DNA from 3 places in the Rhizobium sp. AN73 genome. Region 2 is predicted to be linked to each of the others. Evidence: riboswitches for the same ligand, from Rfam matches in the RefSeq annotation. Region 2 holds a riboswitch; each other region holds the start of a gene.
What was found. A riboswitch is a leader RNA that binds a small molecule or an ion and turns the genes downstream of it on or off. The one in region 2 is predicted to bind cobalamin.

Region 1: linked by a shared signal. The riboswitch ahead of metE (5-methyltetrahydropteroyltriglutamate--homocysteine S-methyltransferase) and the one ahead of nrdH (glutaredoxin-like protein NrdH) in region 2 are both predicted to bind cobalamin.
Region 3: linked by a shared signal. The riboswitch ahead of RBH10_RS15335 ((2Fe-2S) ferredoxin domain-containing protein) and the one ahead of nrdH (glutaredoxin-like protein NrdH) in region 2 are both predicted to bind cobalamin.

What each region holds. Positions count from the first base shown of each region.
Region 1 is NZ_JARWME010000001.1:1,430,496-1,435,453, forward strand. Features, by position in the region: gene RBH10_RS06340 (sugar ABC transporter permease) at 1-1,242, shown strand, start outside; gene RBH10_RS06345 (ATP-binding cassette domain-containing protein) at 1,261-2,043, shown strand; cobalamin riboswitch at 2,113-2,329, shown strand; gene metE (5-methyltetrahydropteroyltriglutamate--homocysteine S-methyltransferase) at 2,428-4,776, shown strand; gene RBH10_RS06355 (hypothetical protein) at 4,940-4,958, opposite strand, start outside.
Region 2 is NZ_JARWME010000002.1:2,514,630-2,519,587, reverse strand. Features, by position in the region: gene RBH10_RS22345 (ABC transporter permease) at 19-1,101, shown strand; gene RBH10_RS22340 (ATP-binding cassette domain-containing protein) at 1,101-1,883, shown strand; gene RBH10_RS22335 (nucleoside triphosphate hydrolase) at 1,880-2,509, shown strand; cobalamin riboswitch at 2,643-2,868, shown strand; gene nrdH (glutaredoxin-like protein NrdH) at 3,182-3,403, shown strand; gene nrdI (class Ib ribonucleoside-diphosphate reductase assembly flavoprotein NrdI) at 3,416-3,814, shown strand; gene nrdE (class 1b ribonucleoside-diphosphate reductase subunit alpha) at 3,802-4,958, shown strand, end outside.
Region 3 is NZ_JARWME010000002.1:1,091,676-1,096,633, reverse strand. Features, by position in the region: gene RBH10_RS15350 (ABC transporter permease) at 1-348, opposite strand, end outside; gene RBH10_RS15345 (ABC transporter permease) at 345-1,262, opposite strand; gene RBH10_RS15340 (ABC transporter substrate-binding protein) at 1,269-2,765, opposite strand; gene RBH10_RS15335 ((2Fe-2S) ferredoxin domain-containing protein) at 2,782-3,573, opposite strand; cobalamin riboswitch at 3,662-3,854, opposite strand; gene RBH10_RS15330 (chloride channel protein) at 4,111-4,958, opposite strand, start outside.

The DNA.
Region 1 (4,958 bases), on a different contig from region 2:
ATCAACGCCACGGAGCTTGATACCCGGCTGCTCGGCATGGTCGGTGCGCTTCTTCTGATCTGGATCGGTTTCCATATTCTCTCGGGCGGGCTGTTCCTGACACCGAGAAACCTCTGGAACCTCTCCGTCCAGACCGCATCCGTTGCAGTGATGGCCACAGGCATGGTGCTTGTCATCGTCACCCGCAACATTGATCTGTCGGTCGGCTCGATCCTCGGCTTTTCCGGTATGATCATGGGCGTCATGCAGGCGGAAATCCTGCCGCAGCTTCTCGGCTTCGAACACTGGGCGACATGGATCGTCACGCTTCTGGTCGGCATTCTCGTTGGCGGCGCTATCGGCATGCTGCAGGGTTCTATCATCGCCTTTCTGAATGTGCCGTCCTTCATCGTCACGCTCGGTGGCCTGCTGGTCTGGCGCGGCGGCACCTGGTTCGTTACCAGCGGCCGCACCGTGGCGCCGATGGATTCCACCTTCCGCCTGATGGGCGGCGGCACCAGCGGCTCGATCGGCGCGACATGGAGCTGGATCGCTGCCATTGTCGCCTGTGTCGCCATCGTCGCGGCAATCCTCAATTCCCGCCACCAGCGCCGCCGTTTCGGCTTTCCGCTGCGGCCGGTCTGGGCGGAATATTTTCTGGTGGCGCTCGGCTGCTTCGTCGTCGTCGGTTTCGTGGCGGTGGTCAACAGCTATCCCTGGCCGATCAACATCGCCCGCAACTATGCTGATGCCAATGGCATAACCTGGCCGGACGGTGGCCTGTTCATTCCGCACGGCATTGCCATTCCGGTGCTGATGGCGCTCGCTGTTGGTGCAGTGATGACTTTCATTGCCACGCGGCTGCGCTTCGGACGCTATGTGTTCGCCATCGGCGGCAACCCGGAAGCGGCCGAACTCGCCGGTATCAAGACCCGCTGGGTCACGGTGAAGATATTCACGCTGATGGGCGTTCTCTGCGCCATCGCGGCGGCAATCTCGACTGCCCGTCTCAATGCGGCAACCAACGCCCAGGGTGAACTGGACGAACTTTATACGATCGCGGCGGCGGTCATCGGCGGCACCTCGCTCGCCGGCGGCGTCGGCACCATAGCGGGTGCGATGCTCGGCGCGCTCGTCATGCAATCGCTGCAATCCGGCATGGTGCTCGTGGGCATCGATACGCCTTTCCAGCGCATCGTCGTTGGTGTGGTTCTGGTCGTCGCCGTCTGGCTCGACACCATCTACCGCGCCCGCGCCAAGTAAGAACCGAGGAGAACCCCAATGACGGACCAAGTCACGCCCCTCGTGGAAATGCGCAATATTTCCATTTCCTTCGGCGGTATCCATGCGGTGGAAAACGCCTCAGTCGATCTTTTCCCCGGCGAAGTGGTCGCCCTTCTCGGCCACAATGGTGCGGGCAAATCGACGCTCATCAAGATATTGTCCGGCGCATACCGGCGGGATGGGGGCGATATCCTCATCAACGGCGAGGATGTGGATATCCGCAATCCCCGCGACGCCAAGAAATACGGCATTGAAACCATCTACCAGACGCTGGCGGTGGCGGATAATGTCGATGCGGCGGCCAATCTTTATCTCGGCCGCGAGCTGAAGACGAAATGGGGCACGCTTGACGATGTCGCCATGGAAGCCTCGGCCCGCGAGGTCATGGGGCGTCTCAACCCCAATTTCCGGCGGTTCAAAGAACCGGTGAAGGCATTGTCCGGCGGCCAGCGGCAGTCTGTCGCCATTGCCCGCGCCATCCTTTTTGACGCCCGCATCCTCATCATGGACGAACCGACGGCTGCACTCGGGCCGCAGGAAACCGCGCAGGTAGGCGATCTCGTCAAGGAGCTGAAACGGCAGGGCATCGGCATCTTCCTCATCAGCCACGATATCCACGACGTCTTCGATCTGGCGGACCGGGTATTCGTGATGAAAAACGGCAAGGTGGTCGGGCATGCCCGCACGGAAGATGTGACGAAGGACGAGGTTCTCGGCATGATCATTCTGGGCAAGGTGCCGTCAGGTGCTGTGGCGGGTCCGGGCGCGGTCGTGTCCTGATACCTGCTTTCGAATGAAATAAAGATATAAAGATTTCTTTATATCTATTGACATCATGACGCCCGTGGTGAGAAATGCGGGTGTCATGGTTCTCCGGGCCTGATTGTTTCAATCCCGGAGCTAAGAGGAATCCGGTGCGCCGTTGGATCGGCAATACCGGAGCTGCCCCCGCAACTGTAAGCGGTGAGCCTTTGTCCATCAACGTCACTGGGGTGAAAGCCCCGGGAAGACGGGCAAAGGCGACGACCCGTAAGCCAGGAGACCTGCCAGGACAAAATAACGTCCACGGGCGGGGTGTCCCGGTGGTTGCTCGTTGGCCCGGCAACGGCTGGGCCCGCACGCGTCCGCTTTACCCATGCCCCCAAAACCATCTGGGGTATGACAATGTCAAACAAGACCATTCCAGTCGCATCGCTCGGATTTCCGAGGATTGGCCGCCATCGCGAACTGAAGTTCGCGCTCGAAGGCTTCTGGTCGGGAAAGATTTCCGAAGCAGAACTTCTCGAAACAGCCGCTAAGCTCCGCGCCGAAAACTGGGCGCTTCAGCAGCAAAAGGGGATTAGCCATATCCCGTCCAACGATTTTTCCCTCTACGATCATGTACTCGATACGGCCGCGATGGTCGGTGCCATCCCGTCACTCTACGGATGGACGGGCGGAGAAGTCTCGCTATCGACCTATTTCGCCATGGCGCGCGGCAGCCAAAGCGAAGGGCATGCAAGTTGCGGCCATGTGCATGAAGGACATGCGCACCAGGGTCAGGGCGTTCCGGCGCTGGAGATGACGAAGTGGTTCGACACCAATTATCATTACATGGTGCCGGAGGTTTCTGAGGATCAGCATTTCGCGCTCACCTCGCAAAAGCCGGTCGATCATTTTCTCGAGGCAAAGGCGCTCGGTATCCATACGCGCCCGGTCATTCTTGGGCCGGTCACGTTCCTGAAGCTTGCCAAGGCGCGTGAGGCAGCCTTCAAGCCACTTGATCTGTTGCCAAAACTGTTGCCCGTCTACGAAGAGTTGCTACACCGCCTGCATGCGGCCGGCGCCGACTGGGTGCAGATCGACGAACCCGTGGCCGTATTGGACCTTTCCGAGGGGGAACGCCACGCGCTGACTGTGGCCTATCAGCAATTGTCGAAAGCCGCCCCGGATCTGAAAATCCTCGTGGCCACCTATTTCGGCGGTCTCGAGGATAATCTGGAGGCCGTTGCCACACTTCCGGTCGCGGGTCTTCATGTCGATCTGGTGCGGGCACCCGGTCAGTTCGAAGCGGTGCTGAAGGCGCTGCCCGAAAGCCGTGTTCTGTCTCTCGGCGTTATCGACGGCCGCAATATCTGGCGCGCCGATCTCGCCGCGATTATCGACCGGCTGGAAGCCGCAATTGCCGTGCGGGGTGCGGAAGCGTTTCAAATCGCGCCTTCATGCTCGCTGCTGCATGTTCCGGTCGATCTTGAACTGGAAACCGGTCTCGATGCCGATCTGAAAAGCTGGCTTTCCTTTGCGACCCAGAAGCTCGGCGAGCTTGCCACGCTCGGCAGGGCGCTCGGTGAAGGCAAGGCCATCGTCGCGGCGGAACTGGAAGCCGCCTCCAGGGCAGTTGCTGCACGCGCATCCTCGTCAAAGGTGACTGATGTGGCCGTGCAGAACCGTATCGCCAAGATTAGCGAGGCCGACAGGAAGCGGACAAGCGGCTTTGCCGAGCGGCAGAAGGTGCAGTCGCAGGCAATTGCGCTACCGCTTTTCCCGACGACCACCATCGGCTCCTTCCCCCAGACGCCGGAGGTGAGAAAGGCCCGCTCCGCGCATTCGAAGGGTGCCCTGACAGATGCGCAATATGAAAGCTTCCTGCAGAAAGAAACCGAAGCGACGATCCGCTGGCAGGAGGATATCGGTCTCGACGTCCTCGTGCATGGCGAGTTCGAGCGCAACGACATGGTGCAATATTTCGGCGAGCAGCTGTCCGGCTTCGCCTTCACCCAGCATGCATGGGTGCAGAGCTACGGCTCGCGATACGTTCGCCCACCGATCATCTTCGGCGATGTGTCACGTCCGAAGCCGATGACGGTTCGCTGGTGGGAATATTCCCAGTCGCTCACCGAAAAGCCAGTCAAGGGCATGTTGACCGGCCCGGTGACGATCCTCAATTGGTCCTTCGTCCGCGACGATATTCCGCGGAGCCTGACGTGCCGGCAGATCGCACTCGCCATCCGCGACGAGGTCAATGATCTCGAGGCAGCCGGCGCGCAGATGATCCAGATCGATGAGGCAGCGCTGCGTGAAGGCCTGCCGCTTCGCCATCGCGACTGGCAGGAATATCTCGGCTGGGCGGTGGAATGCTTCCGTATTTGCTCAAGCGGCGTGGAGGACCGGACGCAGGTTCACACCCATATGTGCTATTCGGAGTTCAACCAGATCATCGATGCGATTGCGGCGATGGATGCCGATGTGATCTCCATCGAGACGTCGCGTTCGAAGATGGAATTGCTGGATGCCTTCCGGACCTACAAATATCCGAACCAGATCGGCCCCGGCGTTTACGATATCCATTCGCCGCGTGTGCCTGATGTCGGAGAAATGGTCGATCTTCTGGCGCTGGCGCGAGAGCGGCTTGACGACCGGCAGCTTTGGATCAACCCCGATTGCGGCCTGAAAACCCGCAAATGGGAAGAGGTGAGGCCGGCGCTCGTCAATATGGTCGCGGCCGCTGCCGAACTTCGGCGGGCGGTGCTTTGATATAAATCGAGGCCCGGTGAAAACCGGGCCTCGACAAACGCTTCTGTTAAAATTCTTTGGGGAGGATTATCCGAATATCTGCGCCGGATGGGTTTCGAGCCAGCCGCAACCGCATACAAACAGAACTATCCCGCGGATCTGCGCAATTGCAAACGCGGATGGTTCAATGCAGATCGGCGTGT
Region 2 (4,958 bases):
CGATCGGGAGGAAAATCCATGAGCGATCAGCCAGTGCGGGCTCAACCGCATAATGAATTTGAAAAAGTGCTGTCGGGAAGTTCGACCCAGGTCGCTGCTTTCGATACGCACAACAAGAGTTTGATTGAAAAATTTCAGCATTTTCTGCACTCCAGCCCAGCGGCCGTACCGCTGATCGTTCTGGTGCTGTCGCTGACTGTCTTTGGCATTACCCTGGGCGGCAAGTTTTTCTCGGCCTTCTCGCTGACCCTTATTCTTCAGCAGGTGGCAATCGTCGGCATTGTCGGTGCGGCGCAGTCGCTGGTCATTCTGACCGCAGGTATCGATCTTTCGGTCGGTGCGATCATGGTTCTCTCCTCCGTCATCATGGGGCAGTTTACGTTCCGTTATGGTCTGCCCGCGGAGCTTTCGATTATTTGCGGCCTCGCAGTCGGTGCATTTTGTGGCTTTATTAACGGTGTGCTGGTGTCGCGCATGCGGTTGCCGCCCTTCATCGTCACGCTCGGCATGTGGCAGATCGTATTGGCTACCAATTTCCTCTATTCGGCCAACGAAACGATCCGCGCACAGGACATCGTCCAACAGGCGCCCATTCTCCAGTTCTTCGGCAACAATATCCGTATCGGCAGCGCCGTTTTCACCTATGGCGTCATTGCCATGGTTCTGCTCGTTGCCCTGCTCTGGTATGTGCTTAACCGCACCGCCTGGGGTCGACATCTCTATGCGGTGGGTGACGATCCTGATGCAGCCGAACTTGCCGGCGTTAACGTCAAGCGCATGCTGACGACCGTCTACACACTTTCCGGGCTTATCTGCGCCTTCGCGGGCTGGGCTCTCATCGGCCGCATCGGCTCGGTATCGCCGACTGCCGGTCAGTTCGCCAACATCGAATCCATCACCGCGGTGGTCATCGGCGGCATCTCGCTGTTCGGCGGACGCGGCTCGATCATGGGCATGATCTTCGGCGCCCTGATTGTTGGCGTCTTTTCACTTGGCCTGCGGCTTATCGGAACCGACCCGCAGTGGACATATCTGTTGATCGGCGTCCTCATCATCATGGCTGTCGCAATCGACCAGTGGATCAGAAAGGTAGCAGGCTGATGACAAGAGAACCTATCCTCACAGCACGCAATCTCGTCAAACGCTACGGTCGCGTGACTGCGCTCGACAATGCCGATTTCGACCTTTATCCGGGCGAAATCCTTGCCGTCATCGGTGATAACGGTGCTGGCAAATCCTCTCTCATCAAGGCGATTTCCGGTGCGGTGACACCCGATGAAGGCGAGATCAGGCTGGAAGGCAAGCCGGTGCAGTTCCGCTCGCCGATCGAGGCGCGCAAGGCGGGCATCGAAACCGTCTATCAGAACCTTGCGCTGTCTCCAGCATTGTCCATAGCCGACAATATGTTTCTCGGCCGTGAAATCCGGAAACCCGGTATTCAGGGAAGCCTGTTCAGGGCGCTGGACCGCCCGGCGATGGAAAAGTTCGCTCGCGAGAAGCTGTCGGAACTCGGCCTGATGACGATCCAGAATATCAATCAGGCGGTGGAAACCCTTTCCGGTGGCCAGCGACAGGGTGTTGCGGTGGCGCGTGCGGCCGCATTCGGTTCCAAGGTCGTCATCCTTGACGAACCGACGGCAGCGCTCGGTGTCAAGGAAAGCCGCCGTGTTCTCGAGCTCATTCTGGATGTGCGCTCGCGCGGACTGCCGATCGTTCTCATCTCGCATAACATGCCACATGTTTTCGAGGTTGCGGACCGCATCCACATTCACCGGCTTGGTAAGCGTTTGTGCGTCATCAATCCGAAGGATTATTCGATGTCCGATGCCGTCGCCTTCATGACCGGCGCCAAGGAAGCGCCAAAGGAAACGCTTGCCGCATGACGCTGAAGCTTGAAACGATCGTCGAAGACGTTCTTCGGCGGGCTGAGGATAAATCTCGCTTTATCATTGCGATTGCCGGTCCCCCTGGGGCCGGCAAATCCACGCTGGCAGAGGCTCTGTGCGGCGCCCTCGTGACGCGGGGCGAGGCGGCGGCTGTTCTGCCTATGGATGGCTTCCATATGGATAACGGCATTCTCGAAGAGCGGGGACTTTTGCCGCGAAAGGGTGCGCCGGAAACCTTCGATGTGCGCGGCTTTCTCGATATCGTCTCCGCTGTCCGTCAGAGCGGGCAGGAGGTTCTTGTCCCGGTTTTTGATCGCTCTCGCGAAATAGCCATTGCCTCCGCCCGCGCCATCGCGCCGGAGACCCGTTTCATCCTTGCCGAAGGCAACTACCTGCTGCTGAACGAGGCGCCGTGGACGAAGCTCTCCGTCAGCTTCGATCTCGCCATCTTCGTGGGTCCATCTGTTGCGGTGCTCGAGGACCGCCTGCGGCAAAGATGGCAGGGCTACGGTCTCGATGCGACTGAGATCCACGCCAAGCTTTTCGAAAACGATCTTCCCAACGGAAAACGGGTGATCGAGAACTCTCGGCCTGCCGATATTCACATCGATATCTGGGAATAGGCCAACCCTTCCCGTTCCGTGGGTGACAGCGAGCATTCGCTGTTAAGCCTTCATTGACCATGTGTTGAATCTTTTTGATCCACAGGGTGGGGCTTTTGTGTGTCTAATTATTGACGAAAAAATTTCCTCATATACTATATGTGGTGTTCGAGGTTCTTCCGATCTCGCAAGTGTCGGGAGCTAAGACGGGAATTCGGTGCGCAACGCCATCATGGCCGAGCAATGCCGAAACTGCCCCCGCAACTGTAAGCGGTGAGCATCGTTCCGATTTGGGTCACTGGAGCCGAGGGCTCCGGGAAGGCCGGGATAGATGTTTTGACCCGCAAGTCAGGAGACCTGCCTTGAGCGAAAACGTCCACGGGCGGGGTGTCCGGAAGGAAGGTGTATGACGCAAATGAATTGCGTGCGCCCTTTTCTGCCCCCTTCCAGAACAAGCTTCGGGGTGAAGTCATGCCAGTGCATTTTTTTAAGTTCCTGCGCTCGTCGGCGTAGAGAGTGATCTTACGTGGCCCGGAGCATTTCCAGGAAAAGTGGACCCCGGTTTTACGTCCGGAAATGCAACAAAACGCTCCAAGCCGCAACTCGCCTGAATGACAGATCCATCGCCACCCGATTGCGATTGCAATCGGCAATGTTGAGCCGTGCGCAAAAGCGGCTTCGAAAGAGGAAATCATGAACGTCACCGTTTACAGCAAACCCGCCTGCGTCCAATGCACCGCCACCTATCGCGCGCTCGATCGCATCGGCGTCAGCTACGAGATCATCGATATCTCCGAAGATGCGGATGCGCTCGATCACGTTCGTGGCCTCGGTTACATGCAGGTTCCTGTCGTCGTCGCCGGCGAACGCCATTGGGCGGGTTTCCGGCCGGACATGATCGGCTCGATCAGCTGAGGAGGCGGCGCGATGGGGCTGATCGTCTATTATTCCAGCCGGTCCGAGAACACTCATCGCTTCCTTCTAAAGTTGGGGCGGCGAGTGCTTCGCCTGCCGCTCGGCGCCGAGGAGGACGTGCCTCAGGTGTCGGAGCCCTATGTTCTCGTCACCCCCACCTATGGGGGCGGCGGCATTAAAGGAGCGGTGCCGAAACCGGTCATCCGGTTTTTGAACGAGCCCTCCAACCGACATCTCATTCGCGGCGTCATCGCGGCGGGAAATACGAATTTTGGCGCAGCTTTCGCATCTGCCGGAGATATCGTGTCGCGTAAATGCGCGGTGCCGTTTCTCTATCGCTTCGAGCTTCTCGGCACGGAGGAAGATGTCGCCAACGTCAATCATGGATTGGAACGATTTTGGACACGCTGACCTCGAATGCCGCGCGCAACAAGGATGCCAAACCGCCGGCGTCCGTAACCCAGAAACCGCTGGATGTGGGCCTGGATTATCACGCGCTGAACGCGATGCTGAATCTTTACGATAGCGAAGGGAAAATCCAGCTCGACAAGGACCGTCTTGCGGCGCGGCAATATTTCCTCCAGCACGTCAACCAGAACACCGTCTTTTTCCATAACCTCAGGGAAAAGCTCGATTACCTGGTGACGGAGGGATATTACGAGCAGGAGGTGCTGGACCAGTATTCCTTCAATTTCGTCCGTGACCTTTACGACGAGGCCTATGCCAGAAAGTTCCGCTTCCCGACTTTTCTCGGCGCTTTCAAATATTACACCTCCTATACGCTGAAGACTTTCGACGGGAAGCGTTATCTGGAGCGTTATGAGGACCGCGTCTGCATGGTGGCGCTGGCTCTGGCGCGCGGTGACGAGAAACTTGCCCGCGATCTGATGGATGAAATCATTTCCGGCCGCTTCCAGCCGGCAACCCCGACCTTTCTCAACGCCGGCAAGAAAAGCCGCGGTGAACTGGTCTCGTGTTTTCTGCTGCGCGTGGAAGACAATATGGAGAGCATCGGCCGCTCCATCAATTCGGCGCTGCAGCTTTCCAAACGCGGTGGTGGCGTGGCGCTGTCCCTGACCAATATTCGCGAATTCGGAGCGCCGATCAAGCAGATCGAAAACCAGTCATCCGGCGTCATTCCTGTCATGAAGCTGCTGGAAGACAGTTTTTCCTATGCCAACCAACTCGGCGCACGCCAGGGTGCCGGCGCGGTCTATCTGCACGCCCACCATCCGGATATCATGCGTTTCCTTGATACGAAGCGCGAAAACGCCGACGAAAAAATCCGCATCAAGACCCTGTCGCTCGGGGTTGTGATCCCCGATATCACCTTCGAACTCGCCCGCAACAACGAGGATATGTATCTGTTCTCGCCCTATGATGTGGAGCGGGTCTATGGCGTGCCGTTGACCGAGATTTCGGTCAGCGAGAAGTATCAGGAAATGGTCGCCGACAGCCGCATCCGTAAGAAGAAGATGAAGGCGCGCGAGTTCTTTCAGGTGATCGCCGAAATTCAGTTCGAGAGCGGTTATCCCTACATCATGTTCGAGGATAC
Region 3 (4,958 bases), 1.4 Mb from region 2:
TGCTGTCGTCAGCGCGATGATCAACGTCGGAACGGTGATGAAGAATTCGCAGCAGCGCAACAAAGCGCGCTCCTTCCAGCCACCCAGTACGGCAGCGCTGGTACCGAGCAACGTTCCTCCGGTAAAGGCGATGAAACCGACCGAGAAAACCACCAGCGCCGTACGCCATCCGCCCGCCATGATGCGGGAAAGAAGATCGCGACCAAGGTGGTCGGTTCCAAGCAGATGGCTCGCCGTCATGCCCGAATGGCGGGCAAGAATATCCACGGCATCCGGGTCATATGGCTGCCAGAAGAGGCTCGCAAGCAGGAACAGGAGCAATGCGGCAAGTGCGAAATACCGGATCATCGGGTGAGCCGGGGATCGAGAAAACGTTGAAGTGTCTGAACGATAAGGTTCATGACGAGCAGCCACAGCGCGATGACCATGACATAGGCCTGCAACACCATCTGGTCACGAACTGCGATGCTTTGCACGAGAAACTGGCTGAGACCCGGAAGATTGAAGAGAATTTCCATGGTCGCCGTCGAGCCGATCACCCAGCCCGCCTCGGAGCGCACCGCCGAAAGCAAAGCGTAAAAAGCGCCACGATGCGCGTGACGCCAGAGAGCTTGCCGGCGCGAAAGCCCCTTGGCGAGAGCGGTGCGGAAATATGGCTGCCGCATCGTTTCCAGCATGTCTCGCCGATAGACGCGTGCGAAAACGGCAGCCGAATGCGAGGCTATCAGGATGACAGGCAACACGACCGCGGTAGCGTCAGTCGCGAAGGGACGGATCCACCGTAGCTGGACACCGAGAACCCAGAGCAAAACGAGCCCGAGCCAGAAGCCGGGCACTGCCTGGACGAAAACTGAAAACGCGCGGCTGGCCCGGTCAAAAATTCCACTTGGTCGCGCCGCCGCAAAGAAGCCGATCGGCACAGCGACAGCGATGGCGATGAGCATGCCGGAAAGGCCGAGCATGAGCGAGATGGGAAGACGCTCGCGGAACTCCGCAAAAACGGGTTCGCCGGTGCGGAAGGACCGCCCCCAGTCACCGCTTACAAAATCCGCAAGCCAATGCAGATAGCGCAGAAAAAGGGGCCGATCGAGGCCCCATTCTTCCCGGAGCGCGGCCACGGTTTCACTCGTGGCCGTCAAGTTCCAGACCCTGATGGCAATTTGCACCGGATCGGCGGGCATCAGGGCAATAAGCGTGAAGGATGCGAGCGAAAGCGCAAGCATTGCCAACACCGAGCGTATGCCGAACCGGAACAATTGCATCAGAACTTACTTGGCCTCGCCAATGTCGGCTCGCAGGACGTAATAGTCCGAGCCCCAGGGTTCGTAATTCTGGAGCCGTTTCGAAAGACCGACATACCAGACCGGCGAAACCAGGAAGGAGGCCGGAACGTCCGTGAACAGTTTTGCCTGCGCATCGAGAGCGATTGCGGCCCGCTCATTAGCCTCACCAGCCGTGGCAAAGCGGTCGAGGATGGCATCGAAATCCGCAGAAGCATATTTCGCATAGTTGAGCGAAGCGCCGCTGCGCAGCATGGAGTTGAGGAAGAAGGCCGGATCGCCATTGGGCGCGGTGTGTTGCGCCCAGAGTGCGATATCGAATTCGCCGGCGGCCGCCACATCCTGAATGTTTTCAACGACCTTCGTGTCAAGCTGGATGCCGACCCGGGCGAGCTGCGCCTTCACCACAGGCAGCATGGTCACGAGATCGGGGCGCTGCGGATAGGTGATGGCGAGCAGGCGTAGCGGCACGCCATCCTTTGCGCGGTTCCCTGCCCCGTCCTTGACCCATCCCGCCTCATCAAGAAGCACTTCGGCTTTTTTAATGTCTGTCGGCCGGGGCTGCTTTCCGGCAAAGGGGAAGTAGGCTGCATAAGCGCCGGTTGCCGGCTCACCGCCGTTGATCGCGGCAGCCAGTTCCTTGCGGTCGAAAGTCAGGTCCAGCGCCTCGCGCACTTTGATGTCGGTGGTAATCGTCCGTTTCGTATTGAAGAAGGCGAGATATTGATAACCAACCGGGAAGGACTTGATCGTCAGGTCCGGATTGGCCTCCAGCCGCTTCACGACCTCCGAAGGTAGTCCGAAGGCGAGGTCCAGTTCGCCCGCTTCCAGCGCAAGGGTTATGCTCTGCGCGTCGCCGAACCTGCGGAAATCGACAGGAGACCGGGAACCTGCATCGGTAAAATGCGTATTCGGCGCCAGTTTAAGCGACGTATCCGCCTTGAAATCCGCGATCTGATACGGCCCGGTGAAAAGAGCCTTGCCATCGGCGGCAGGCGTATAGGCAACCAGCGGCCACTCCGCAAACAGCGCCTGCAGGAAGGAAACAGGCTTCTCCGTGGTGATGTTGAGCGTCAGCGCGTCGGCCGCTTTAAAGTCCAGCTTTCCACCCGTCGCGAGCGCCGCCTTGTTGGTTGCGAAAGTATGCTCGAAACCGGCAGCAAGCGCTGCTGCCGTTACCGGAGAACCATCGGAAAAGGCGCGGTCCGGTTTCAGCATCACGGTCCAGGTCAAATCGCCGGTACGTTCGGCTTTATCGGCAAGATCAGGCACAAGCCTGCCATCCTTGTCGACGGTAAAGAGGTTTTCACCCACGCCGTGACTGACGAGAGCCCAGCCGTTCGAGCCCTTTGCCGGATCAAGGCCGCTCGTGATGTAGGTGGCGCCAACGCGCAATGGTTCGGTGGCGAGGGCATTGGCTGCCGCTCCCGTGATGAAAGCCGCAAGCCCGGCTGCCGCCAGACGCGAAAAGCTCTTTGCCGACATTATGTTTCCTCTCATGCTATTCAGATAGATTGCGCAGCCGCTGTTTGCGGCCGGTCGGGTGATAGGCAAAATCGTCGACGACACACCCGCCAAGCAGGTGTTCGGCAACGATGCGATCGACAGCTTCCTCGGTAACACCGCCGTAATAGGTGCCTTCGGGAAAGACCTGCATGACCGGCGCAAGGTTGCAGGGGCCGAGACAGGTCGATTTGGCCGTCATGGTGCCGTCGCCGGTTACCCTGAGCTTCTGTCGTTCCTGCTGGTTGCGCAGATGACCCCAGATCACATCCGCACCCGCCGAATTACACGGGCCGCCCTGACAGACGAGAACGCGGCGTTTCTGCGCAGGCACCAGCGACCCCTCGCCCGCCGGACGCACTGAGGATGAAAGATCAAGCGCCTGCGCCGTTTCGGCGAGGTCTTCGAGAAGACGTACCATCAGGGCGCTGGAGGTGGGGTTGGCCGCTATTGAAAGCGATGGCCACGGGCGCGAATCCGCCGCCCGCCATCGTTTCAGGGTTTTGATCAGCCAGTTGTGAAAGCTCGGCTCCAAGGGCAGCATCAGCGGCACGAGGAGGACATCGCCGACATCCTCCTCGATAAGCTCGAACAGCGCTTCACGCAAAGACGGCGTGCCTTGCTCGGTGAACGCGAAACGAACGATTTTCGCTCCGCGCAGCTGGCCGGTAAGCGCTGCCAGACGCCGCATGTCCTGATGCGGTGCTGCCGCAAACGCCGATTTGGCGACAAGCAGCACGGCGTCGGGCGCGGATGGCTCTCGATTGGTTGGTTCGGTTTCGGTTGTCACAATGCCTCATTCACGAGGCGGCAACGAAAATGACGGGCCTCCAGCGGAATGCCGGAACAGCCATCATCCCCATGGCACCCCCCGACCACGGAATTACAATTTGTCAGGCAGGTCTCCTGGCTTGCGGGTCAAAGCCACCTCGCCCGTCTTCCCGGCATTGCTGCCAGTGACATCGTGGGCGATCGGCTCACCGCTTACAGTTGCGGGACAGCTCCGGGTTTTCACCGGATTCCTCTTAGCTTCCACCGGGTGGCGGAAGAACCATGACGGAGCGAACCTACACTGCCGCCGGTCGCTGTCAACCGCCTGCACGGGTAGTTCAACTTCGATATGAAAGACCTCTTCGTTTGCGTGACTGTTATGTTATAAAGTAACGTATACATAGCGCACATCACCAGTCAAGCCTCAGCTTTACGATGTGATGCCACGTCGGTTCACGCACCGTCTTCCCTGACGCAGAGGCCAACCACATAAAGGAACGTGACTCATAATAAAGTTATTTTATATCAATATATAAATAGAATTTTCTAATGTAATTTATAGCTCGCCGGACGCCTCCCGGCGTCTCTGCTCGAGTTCTTCGCTATAGCGCCTCAGCGTATGGCTCTCGGTGAGCAGGCCAACCGGGCGGTTCTCGATCTTGTCGTTGACAACGACCAGTGCTTCGCTCTCCGCTGCATCGAAGGCTGCCGCTGCCTGGCGCGCATTCATTGCCGGCAGCAATATGTCGTTCTTGTAGTGCAGATAGGTTTCGAGGCTGATCGTTGAGGGATCGCGATCCATCGGGTCGGCGTAGATTTCGGGTACAAGGACGATACCGGCATAACGCCCGTCATCATGGGTCATGATCACCCGTTGCGTCGAACCGAGCGGAAACTTCTCCTTGAAGGCCGGAAGACCCATGCTGACATTGGCCTTGCGAATATCGGCGCGCATCATCTTGCCCACCGTCAGGTCGCGTATCCAGCCGATATCATGGGCGCTGCGAATGCTTTCGCCCCTGAGGTGAAAACGCCAGGTCGCGAAGGAGTAACCGAAGGTCGTGCGCACCACCAATGACGTCGTGATCACGGCGGCAAGTACCAGAGCCGTGATCTGGAAGTCCCCCGTCAGTTCCAGCGCCAGAAACGTCATCGTCAGTGGACCGCCGATAATGGCGGCGGCAAAGGCGCTCATGCCGACCACGGCGTAAACAATCGGTGATGTCGAGCCGTAACCGATATAGGGCGCGCAGAGCGCGAAAATCTTGCCGATCAGCGACCCCATGAACAGCGAGGCGAAGAACAGGCCGCCGCGGAAATTCGAGCCGATGGAAATGGCGCTGGCCGCCGCCTTCAGCAGGAATAGCCCGGCCAGCCCGTATATCGTCAGGTCGGCATCGATGT